DNA from 3 places in the Burkholderia savannae genome. Region 3 is predicted to be linked to each of the others. Evidence: predicted binding sites of a transcription regulator. Region 3 holds the regulator's gene; each other region holds the start of a gene.
The links. The regulator sigma-54, encoded in region 3, starts transcription at its own class of promoters, with help from an activator protein. The targets are predictions, from matches to a motif close to TGGCANGNAANCTGCTTT.
Positions count from the first base shown of each region.

Region 1: a site for sigma-54 is predicted at 1,176-1,193, ahead of WS78_RS32380 (collagen-like triple helix repeat-containing protein). Genes of this name have one in related genera too.
Region 2: a site for sigma-54 is predicted at 1,488-1,505, ahead of adh (aldehyde dehydrogenase). Genes of this name have one in related genera too.

Region 1 is NZ_CP013418.1:2,582,065-2,585,319, reverse strand. Features, by position in the region: gene WS78_RS32390 (S53 family peptidase) at 1-455, shown strand, start outside; gene WS78_RS32380 (collagen-like triple helix repeat-containing protein) at 1,229-3,061, shown strand; gene WS78_RS32375 (methyltransferase family protein) at 3,151-3,255, shown strand, end outside.
Region 2 is NZ_CP013417.1:4,157,908-4,161,162, forward strand. Features, by position in the region: gene adh (aldehyde dehydrogenase) at 1-1,427, opposite strand, end outside; gene WS78_RS20385 (helix-turn-helix domain-containing protein) at 1,734-2,759, shown strand; gene WS78_RS20390 (glycosyltransferase family protein) at 2,856-3,255, opposite strand, start outside.
Region 3 is NZ_CP013417.1:3,439,938-3,443,192, forward strand. Features, by position in the region: gene lptA (lipopolysaccharide transport periplasmic protein LptA) at 1-407, shown strand, start outside; gene lptB (LPS export ABC transporter ATP-binding protein) at 404-1,180, shown strand; gene WS78_RS16865 (RNA polymerase factor sigma-54) at 1,348-2,856, shown strand; gene hpf (ribosome hibernation-promoting factor, HPF/YfiA family) at 3,007-3,255, shown strand, end outside.

The DNA of each region.
Region 1 (3,255 bases), on a different replicon from region 3:
GCAGCGGCCAGGTGCTCGACAACGCGGTGCGGCTGTGGGCGACAGGCGGCGGCGTGAGCGGCTACGAGACGGCGCCGAGCTGGCAGACGGCCGCGCTCGGCAGTTCGGTGACGAAGCGCGTGGTGCCGGACGTCGCGTTCGACGCCGCGCAATCGACGGGCGCGTATCTCGTGATCAACGGCCAGACGAATCAGCTGGTCGGCGGCACGAGCCTCGCGTCGCCGATCTTCGTCGGCGGCTGGGCGCGCGTCGAATCGGCGAACAGCAACAGCCTCGGCCTGCCGACGTCGGCCTTCTATCAGGGCCTGCCGAGCAATGCGTCGCTGCTGCACGACGTGACGTCGGGCAACAACGGCTACAACAACTACGGCTATAGCGCGACGTCCGGATGGGATTACGACACCGGCTTCGGCAGCCTCGATTTCGCGAAGGTCAGCGCGAGTTCGGTGAAGTAACGGGCGGGAAACGCCGCGCGTGGCCGGTTCGGGGCGCGCGGCGGGTTTCGTGCCGGCATGCCGGTGCCGGCGCGCCGGCGTGCCGGCGTGGCGAATACGCCGGCAAATGCGGTGAATTCGAGATGCAAGTTCGACACGCGCAACCGAAACTCGGGCCCGCGCGGCATGCGTCGGAAGTCGATTGCCGGCGGGTGCATGGCCGTCGATGAGGGCGACGCTTTTCATCGAGAGGCAAATTTCGGCCGAGTGCGCGTCACTGCGGCTTGCTTGCCGCGAGGGGTCGGTTCATTCGGGCGCTCGGGTCAGCGGCCGATCGAACTCGCGGACAGCGCCGCCGCGCAGGCGGAAGACGAATCGATACTGACCGGCCGGTCGGAACGCCTCCCTCACTCTCCTTTTCGAATCGGATCGTTTTCGATCGATATCGCAACGCCTGCGATCGATTCAGGCCTGCACGGATGCCGCCGTCACGCGATGCCGTCTTACCTCACGCGTACGCTTCGGCCCCCGTGTTCCGTGTTCCGTGTTCCGTGTTCCGTGTTCCGTGTTCCGTGTTCCGAGCGCAGTCCGTTACGCCGCCCGGAACGTCACGTAGCAAGACGGGAGCAGCGCGGCCACACCCTCGCAGAAAATCCAAATTTCCCCATCGATCTCGAACGATTAATCGATGATTTGATATTTTTTATACATTAACGAAGGGAGATTCTACGAAGTAATCAATGGTACGAAAATTGCATCGAAGGCTGTCATCAAAGTTTATCTGGGAGCCTGTCATGCAAAAACTGTTCAATAAATCGGCCATCGCAATCAGTATTTCCACACTTCTCGCGCTTTCGGGCTGCGGATCGGTCGACGGTCCGTCGCTGTCGTCCGGCGGCGTCAAGCCGGCCACCATCGGGACTTCGGGGACTTCGGGGACTTCGGGCACGTCCGGCACCTCGGGTTCGGGCGGCACGTCCGGGTCGTCGGGCACTTCGGGCACTTCGGGTACTTCGGGTACTTCGGGTACTTCGGGTACTTCGGGCACTTCGGGCACTTCGGGCACTTCGGGCACTTCGGGTACTTCGGGTACTTCGGGTACTTCGGGTACTTCGGGTACTTCGGGTACTTCGGGTACTTCGGGTACTTCGGGTACTTCGGGTACTTCGGGTACTTCGGGTACTTCGGGTACCTCGGGTACCTCGGGTACCTCGGGTACTTCGGGTACTTCGGGTACTTCGGGTACTTCGGGTACTTCGGGTACTTCGGGTACTTCGGGTACTTCGGGTACTTCGGGTACTTCGGGTACTTCGGGTACTTCGGGTACTTCGGGTACTTCGGGTACTTCGGGTACTTCGGGTACTTCGGGTACTTCGGGCACTTCGGGCACTTCGGGTACCTCGGGCACTTCCGGTACTTCCGGCACCGCCTCCTCCCCGCTCGGCAACATCCTCGCGCAGACCGGCAACCTGATCACCGCGACGGGCAACGTCGTCTCCGCCACCGGCAACCAGATCTCCGGCACGTCGGTGCCTGGCGTGAACAGCGCGACGACCACGAACCTCGGCAACGCCGTCAGTTCGCTCGGCAACGGCGTCCAGACGCTCGGCAACGGCACCGCCGCCGGCCTCGGCACGCTCGGCACGTCGACGAACCCGCTCGGCCCGACGCTCACGTCGACGTCCGGCGTCGTGTCGAACGTCGGCAATGCCGTTTCGTCGCTCGGCGGCGTCGTGACGAGCATCGGCACCGGCCCCCTCGCGCCGCTCGCGCCCGTCACGTCGCCGCTCGGCGGCGCGGTCGGCACGCTCGGCAGCACCGTCACGCAGGTCGGTTCCGGCCTGAACAGCGTGCTCACGAGCGCGCCCGTCCAGCAACTCGAAACCGGCGTCAGCGCGGTCATCAACCCGATCACGAACGCCGTCTCGGGCACGACGCAAACGATCGGCACCGTCACCGGCCTCGGCGCGCCCGTCAACAATCTGCTGACCACCGTCGGCGGCGGGCTGAACGCGGCCGGCGCGAAGGTGTCGGGCTCGACGAACAACCAGGTGGTCCAGGCGGTCGGCGGCGTCGTCAGCCAGTTGGGCAACACGGTCTCGAGCGTCGGCGGCCTGCTGACGGGCGGCACGACCAATCCGCTCGCGCCGATCACGGGCGCGCTGTCGGGTGGCACGACGAACCCGCTCGCGCCGATCACGAGCGCGCTGTCGGGCGGCACGACGAACCCGCTTGCACCGATCACGAGCGCGCTGTCGGGCGGCACGACGAACCCGCTCGCGCCGATCACGAGCGCGCTGTCGGGCGGCACGACGAACCCGCTTGCCCCCGTCACCGGCCTGCTCGGCGGCGCGTCGGGCTCGACGAGCGGCAACGCGACGACGGGCCTCAACGCCGTGCTGGCGCCCGTCACGAACCTCGTCGGCTCGCTGGCCACCGGCGTGAGCGGCACCGTCGCGACGACGTCGCCCGCCCCGAGCACCGGCTCGACGACGACCGCGCCCGCCACGGGCGTCGTCGGCAGCCTGACCGGCACCACGACCGCGAGCGGCTCGTCGACGACGAATCTGCTCGCGCCCGTGACCAACCTGATCGGCGGCCTGCTCGGCGGCGTCACCGGCAAGTAAGCGCGGGCGAGCCGAACGGCGCGGCGGCCGGGACCAACCAATCCAAACACCCGGCCGCCCGCCGTCCATGTCATGACACGGGGGATGACATGCAATCCACTCTCGACAGCGTCGCGAACGCACAAGAACGGCCGCCGCGCTCGGCGACGCCATTTTCGATCGGCCTCGCCGGCATCGCGGCGGGGCTCGTCACG
Region 2 (3,255 bases), 720 kb from region 3:
ATGCCCGATTGCTTGTAGCCGCCGAACGCCGCGTGCGCCGGATACGCGTGATAGCAGTTCGTCCACACGCGGCCCGCCTGGATGCCGCGGCCGACGCGGTACGCGCGGTTGCCGTCGCGCGTCCAGACGCCGGCGCCCAGGCCGTAGAGCGTGTCGTTCGCGATCTCGAGCGCTTCGTCCTCGGTCTTGAACGTCGTCACCGCGAGCACCGGCCCGAAAATCTCTTCCTGGAAGATGCGCATCTTGTTGTGGCCGCGGAACACGGTCGGCTTCACGTAATAGCCTTCGGCGAGCTCGCCGCCGAGCACGCTGCGCTCGCCGCCCGTCAGGCACTGCGCGCCTTCGTTGCGGCCGATGTCGATGTACGACAGGATCTTCTCGAGCTGCTCGGCCGACGCCTGCGCGCCGATCATCGTCTGCGAGTCGAGCGGATGGCCCTGCTTGATCGATTCGACGCGCTTCAACGCGCGCTCCATGAAGCGCTCGTAAATGCTCTCCTCGACGAGCGCGCGCGACGGGCACGTGCACACCTCGCCCTGATTCAGCGCGAACATCGCGAAGCCTTCGAGCGCCTTGTCGAAGTAGCCGTCGTCGCGGTCCATCACGTCGGCGAAGAAGATGTTCGGGCTCTTGCCGCCGAGCTCGAGCGTGACGGGGATCAGGTTCTCGCTCGCGTACTGCATGATGAGGCGGCCTGTCGACGTCTCGCCCGTGAACGCGATCTTCGAGATTCGCTTGCTCGACGCGAGCGGCTTGCCCGCCTCGAGCCCGAAGCCGTTGACGATGTTGAGCACGCCGGGCGGCAGCAGATCCTGAACCAGCTCGGCGAACACGAGGATCGACGCGGGCGTCTGCTCGGCCGGCTTCAGCACGACGCAGTTGCCGGCCGCGAGCGCGGGCGCGAGCTTCCACGCGGCCATCAGCAGCGGAAAGTTCCACGGGATGATCTGGCCGACGACGCCGAGCGGCTCGTGGAAGTGATAGGCGACCATGTCGCCGCCGATGTCGGCGATCGAGCCTTCCTGCGCACGGATGCAGCCCGCGAAGTAGCGGAAGTGGTCGATTGCGAGCGGCACGTCGGCCGCGGTGGTCTCGCGCAGCGGCTTGCCGTTGTCGATCGTCTCGGCCACCGCGAGACGCGTGAGGTTCGCCTCCATCCGGTCGGCGATCTTGAGCAGCACGTTCGCGCGCTCGGCCGCGCCCGTCGCGGCCCAGCCCGCCTTCGCCGCGTGCGCGGCGTCGAGTGCGCGCTCGATGTCGGCTTCGCGCGAGCGAGGGATCGCGGTGAACGGCTGGCCGGTGACGGGCGAGACGTTGTCGAAATACTCGCCGCCGACCGGGGCGACCCATTCGCCGCCGATGAAATTCCCGTATTGCTTGCGGTACGGAAATTCGATGTTCAGGTGTTGCATGTCCGCGTGATTCATCGTTGCTCCTCGCATGTCGGTATCGGTGATGCGCCGCGCGACGTGCGCGACGCGCCTCCTTACGCCAAAACCGTGCCAGCGGGCCATGAGACGGTGCATCGGCGCGCCGGCGCGGGGCCCGGCGCGTGGGCGGCGCGACACAGCGCGCACGGCTGCGCCGCCGTTGAACAGCCGCCGCGCGCCGATTGTTCAGTTGCGGCACAGCGTGAAGGCGAGACCGGCGATTTTGGCGACGCTACGCTTCGGCATGGGAATTGCGTAATCGGACGGATCGTTTCAGCTTCAGCGACGCAAAAAGGGGGCGCGATGGATCACGAGCACACCGGCGCCGAGACGACGGCGGAGGACACGGGACGCAGCGCGGACGGCGACGGCACGGCCGGGCGCGCGCTCGTCAGCGTCGCGCACGACGCCGACGAGCAGGCGCGCAACCTGATCGGCTGGCGCCAGGCCTACGACCAGCTCGCGGCGGGCCGCTTCGTCGGCACGCTGACCGAGCTGCCGCTCGACACGATGAAGGTGTTCCGCGAGACGACGAGCCACACGCTGCGGCAGGCGTGCGAGGTGCGCGGCGACGCGTACTGGTTCGGCATCCCGGTCGCGCGCGACGGCGCGGCGCGCATCGACGCGCGGCCGATCGCCGCCGATGCGCTTGCGTTTCGCCCCGGCAACGTCGAGTTCGAGCTGCTGACGCCCGCGCAATTCTCGATCTTCGGCGTCGTCGTGCGCGGCGCGGTGCTGCGCCGCTATGCGGAGGAAGTCGAGCGCTGCGGGCTCGACGAGCGGCTGCCGCTCATGCCCGTCGTGAAGGTCGGCGAGGCGCGCCTCACGCGGCTTTGCGCGCTGCTCGCGCAGCGGCTCGACGACGCGGACGCGATGAGCGCGGCGGGTGCGCCGTTGTCCGACTGCGCGCGCAACGATCTGCAGGCGGAAGTGCTCGCGGCGCTGTTCGACCTGTGCGCGTCGCCCGCCGCCGACGCGACCGTCGAGCATTCGTCGCGGCGGCGCAAGATCGTCGCGGCCGCGCGCGATTACGTGCTCGCGCACCGCTCGCGGCCCGTCGGCGTGCCGGAGCTGTGCGAGCAGCTGCACGTGAGCCGGCGCACGTTGCAGTACTGCTTCCAGGACGTGCTCGGCATGGCCCCCGCCACCTATTTGCGCGCGCTGCGGCTGAACGGCGTGCGGCGCGACCTGCGCGGGCGCGCGGCGGATTCGGTGCAGGACGTCGCGGCCGCGTGGGGGTTCTGGCATCTGAGCCAGTTCGCGACCGACTATCGGCGGATGTTCGGCGCGCGGCCGTCGGAAACGCTGCGCGGCGCGCTGGCCTGCTGACGCGGCGCAAGACGCGGCCGCCGCGGCTTCGGCGCGATGCGGCGTGCGATGCGATGTGCGATGCGGCGTGCGATGGCGATCGGCTTTCCGCCGCGCTCACTCCCGCGCCGGCGGCCACGCGAGCGCATCCCAATCGATGCGCCGATACGCGGCGTCGACAAGCGCGATATCGTCGACGGCATCGCTTTTGTGGCGATTGCGCAACATCTCGGGCACATCAAGCCCGATCGCCGTGCAAAAAGGATAATCGCGCACCCGCAGCTCGGGCGCGATGCTCGAAAAGCACGCGAGCGTCGGCACGTCGAAGCCGGCCGCGATATGCACGGCCGACGTGTCTGCGCACATTACGACGCTCGCCTGCGCGACCCAGCCGATGAAGTGCGCGGTATCGCCGGAGTGGACGCTCACATCGACGTAGTCCGGATGATCGATCGGCTCGAAGCCGAGCACGGGCAGCCGGTAGATCCGCGCAAGCCGGTCGACGAGCGCCGCGCGC
Region 3 (3,255 bases):
GCCAGGACGCGCAGGGCTACCAGTACGCGACCGCGACGGCCTCCGGCAAGAAGCACGCATCGTTTCGCCAGAAGCGCGAAGGCCTCGACGAATACATCGACGGCGACGCCGAGCGAATCGACTACGACGGCAAGCAGGATCTGACCACGCTGACGACGAACGCGACCGTGCGCCGCCTGCAAGGCCTGTCCACCGTCGCCGACACGGTTCACGGCAGCGTGATCACCTACGACGGCCAGCGCGACTTCTACACCGCGCGCGGCGGCAAGGACGTCGTCGCGCCGGGCAACCCGGGCGGGCGCGTGCGCGCGATGCTGACGCCGAAGAACAGCGGCCCGGCGCCGCTGTCCGGCGGCCCCGCGCAGCTCTCGCCGTCGAACAGCCTGCAGGGAGCACCGAACCCGTGAACGCGCTCCCCAATCGCCAGCCGGCCGGCACGTCGAGCTCGCTCGTCGTGCGCAACCTGAAGAAGCGCTACGGCTCGCGCACCGTCGTCAAGGACGTATCGCTCGACGTGAAGAGCGGCGAAGTCGTCGGCCTGCTCGGCCCGAACGGCGCCGGCAAGACGACGTCGTTCTACATGATCGTCGGCCTCGTGCCGCTCGACGCGGGCGACATCTCGCTGAACGGCAGCCCGATCAGCCTGATGCCGATCCACAAGCGCGCGTCGCTCGGCCTGTCGTACCTGCCGCAGGAAGCGTCGGTGTTCCGCAAGCTGACCGTCGAGCAGAACATCCGCGCGGTGCTCGAACTGCAGCACGGCGACAACGGCAAGCGGCTGTCCAAGGACGAGATCGGCGCGCGCGCGGAGGCGCTCCTCGAAGAGCTGCAGATCGCGCACCTGCGCGACAATCCGGCGCTGTCGCTGTCGGGCGGCGAGCGCCGCCGCGTCGAGATCGCGCGCGCGCTCGCGAGCAACCCGAGCTTCATTCTGCTCGACGAGCCGTTCGCGGGCGTCGATCCGATCGCGGTGCTCGAAATCCAGAAGATCGTGAAGTTCCTGAAGCAGCGCAATATCGGCGTGCTGATCACCGATCACAACGTGCGCGAGACGCTCGGCATCTGCGATCACGCGTACATCATCAGCGACGGCTCGGTGCTCGCGTCCGGCGCTCCGAAGGAAATCATCGAAAACGAAAGCGTGCGGCGCGTCTACCTCGGCGAGCACTTCCGCATGTGAGCGGCGCGGGACACGATCCCGCGGCCGTCCTTTCCCAGGCGCGATCCGCGCCGTCCCTCCGCACGTTCGGCATGCGCCGGGCGTGCGCATTCGCGCGCCAAGCGTCATCCCGAATGCCTCAACGCGCCGCCCTCGTGGCAAACTTCCGGCATGACTCCCTTTTTGCCATGAAAGCCAGCCTCCAACTCCGCCTGTCGCAGCATCTCGCGCTCACGCCCCAGCTTCAACAGTCGATCCGGCTGCTGCAGCTATCGACGCTCGAACTGCAACAGGAAGTCGCGACGGCGATCGCGCAGAACCCGCTGCTCGAAAACGACGACGACTGGATCGCGAGCCCGCTGCGCGTCGCGGCCGACGGCTCGGTGATCGCGCAGACGCCCGCGTCGCCCGCACCCGAGCCGATGCAGGGCGCGTCGAACGGCACGAGTGCGACGAATGAGCGCACCGAGCGCGACGAGCCCGCCGGCGTCGACGAATACGACAGCTATTCGGCCGACAGCGGCGACGCGAACCAATGGAACCTCGACGACTTCGGCCGCTCGCCCGCCGCCTCCGACGACGACGATCTGCCGCCGATGCAGATCCACGAAACGTCGACCTCGCTGCGCGACCATCTGATGGCGCAACTGCGCGTCACGCAGGCGAGCCCGCGCGATCGCGCGCTCGTCACGTTCCTGATCGAATCGCTCGACGACGACGGCTATCTGGCGGCGCCGCTCGATGAAGTGCTTTCCGATCTGCCGGCGGAGCTCGAAGTCGACGTCGACGAACTGAGCGCGGCGCTCGCGCTCCTGCACAGCTTCGATCCGGCCGGCGTCGGCGCGCGCTCCGCATCCGAGTGCCTGAAGCTGCAGCTGCTGCGCCTCGATCCGTCCCCTACGCGCGCGCTCGCGCTCGATATCGTGTCGCAGCATCTCGAGCTGCTCGCCGCGCGCGATTTCACGCGCTTGCGCAAGCAACTGAAAGCGACCGACGACGAACTGCGCGACGCGCACGCGCTGATCCGCTCGCTCGAGCCGTTCCCCGGCGCGGCGTACGGCAAGGCCGAAGCGGACTACGTGGTGCCCGACATCATCGTGAAGAAGACGGGCCAGAACTGGCAGGCGGAACTCAATCCGGAAGTCGTGCCGCGGCTGCGGATCAACCACCTGTACGCGAACATCCTGCGCAACAGCCGCGGCGATCCGAGCACGGGCTCGCTCAAGCAGCAACTGCAGGAAGCGCGCTGGCTGATCAAGAACATTCAGCAGCGATTCGAGACGATCCTGCGCGTCGCGCAGGCGATTGTCGAACGTCAGAAGAATTTCTTCGCGCACGGCGAAATTGCGATGCGCCCCTTGGTTTTGCGGGAAATAGCTGATACGCTGGGCCTACACGAATCGACTGTCTCCCGTGTGACAACCGGCAAGTACATGCTGACCCCGTTCGGCACACTTGAATTTAAGTACTTCTTCGGATCGCACGTTTCGACAGACACCGGAGGTGCCGCGTCGTCGACGGCCATCCGCGCCCTCATCAAACAACTGATAGGAGCCGAAGACCCCAAATCCCCTCTTTCGGATAGTCGTATAGCCGAGCTGCTAGCGGAACAAGGGTTCGTGGTCGCGCGCCGCACGGTTGCCAAATATCGCGAAGCCCTCAAGATCCCGGCGGTGAATCTGCGCAAGTCTTTGTAGCCCGTCGCCACGCGGCGGGTGTTTTCCGGCCGCCGCATAGTCGACGGCAAAGCCTGCCGACCGATTCGCTCGCGCGCCGAGCGGCGGCAAGCGGAACCGGCAGGCATGCCGCCTCTATGCGGAAGGTGGTCATTAGCTTGGAGAAGCACTATGAACCTGAAGATCAGTGGACACCATCTCGAAGTCACGCCTGCTATCCGCGAATACGTGATCACCAAGCTCGATAGGGTGCTACGGCATAGCGATCAGGTCATTGATGGCGCTGTGATCCTCACGGTCGACAACCACAAGGAGAAGGACAAGCGGCAAAAGGCGGAAATCACGCTGCATCTGAAGGGAAAGGATATCTTCGTCGAAAGCGCGAACGGCGACATGTACGCGGCGATCGATCTGCTGATC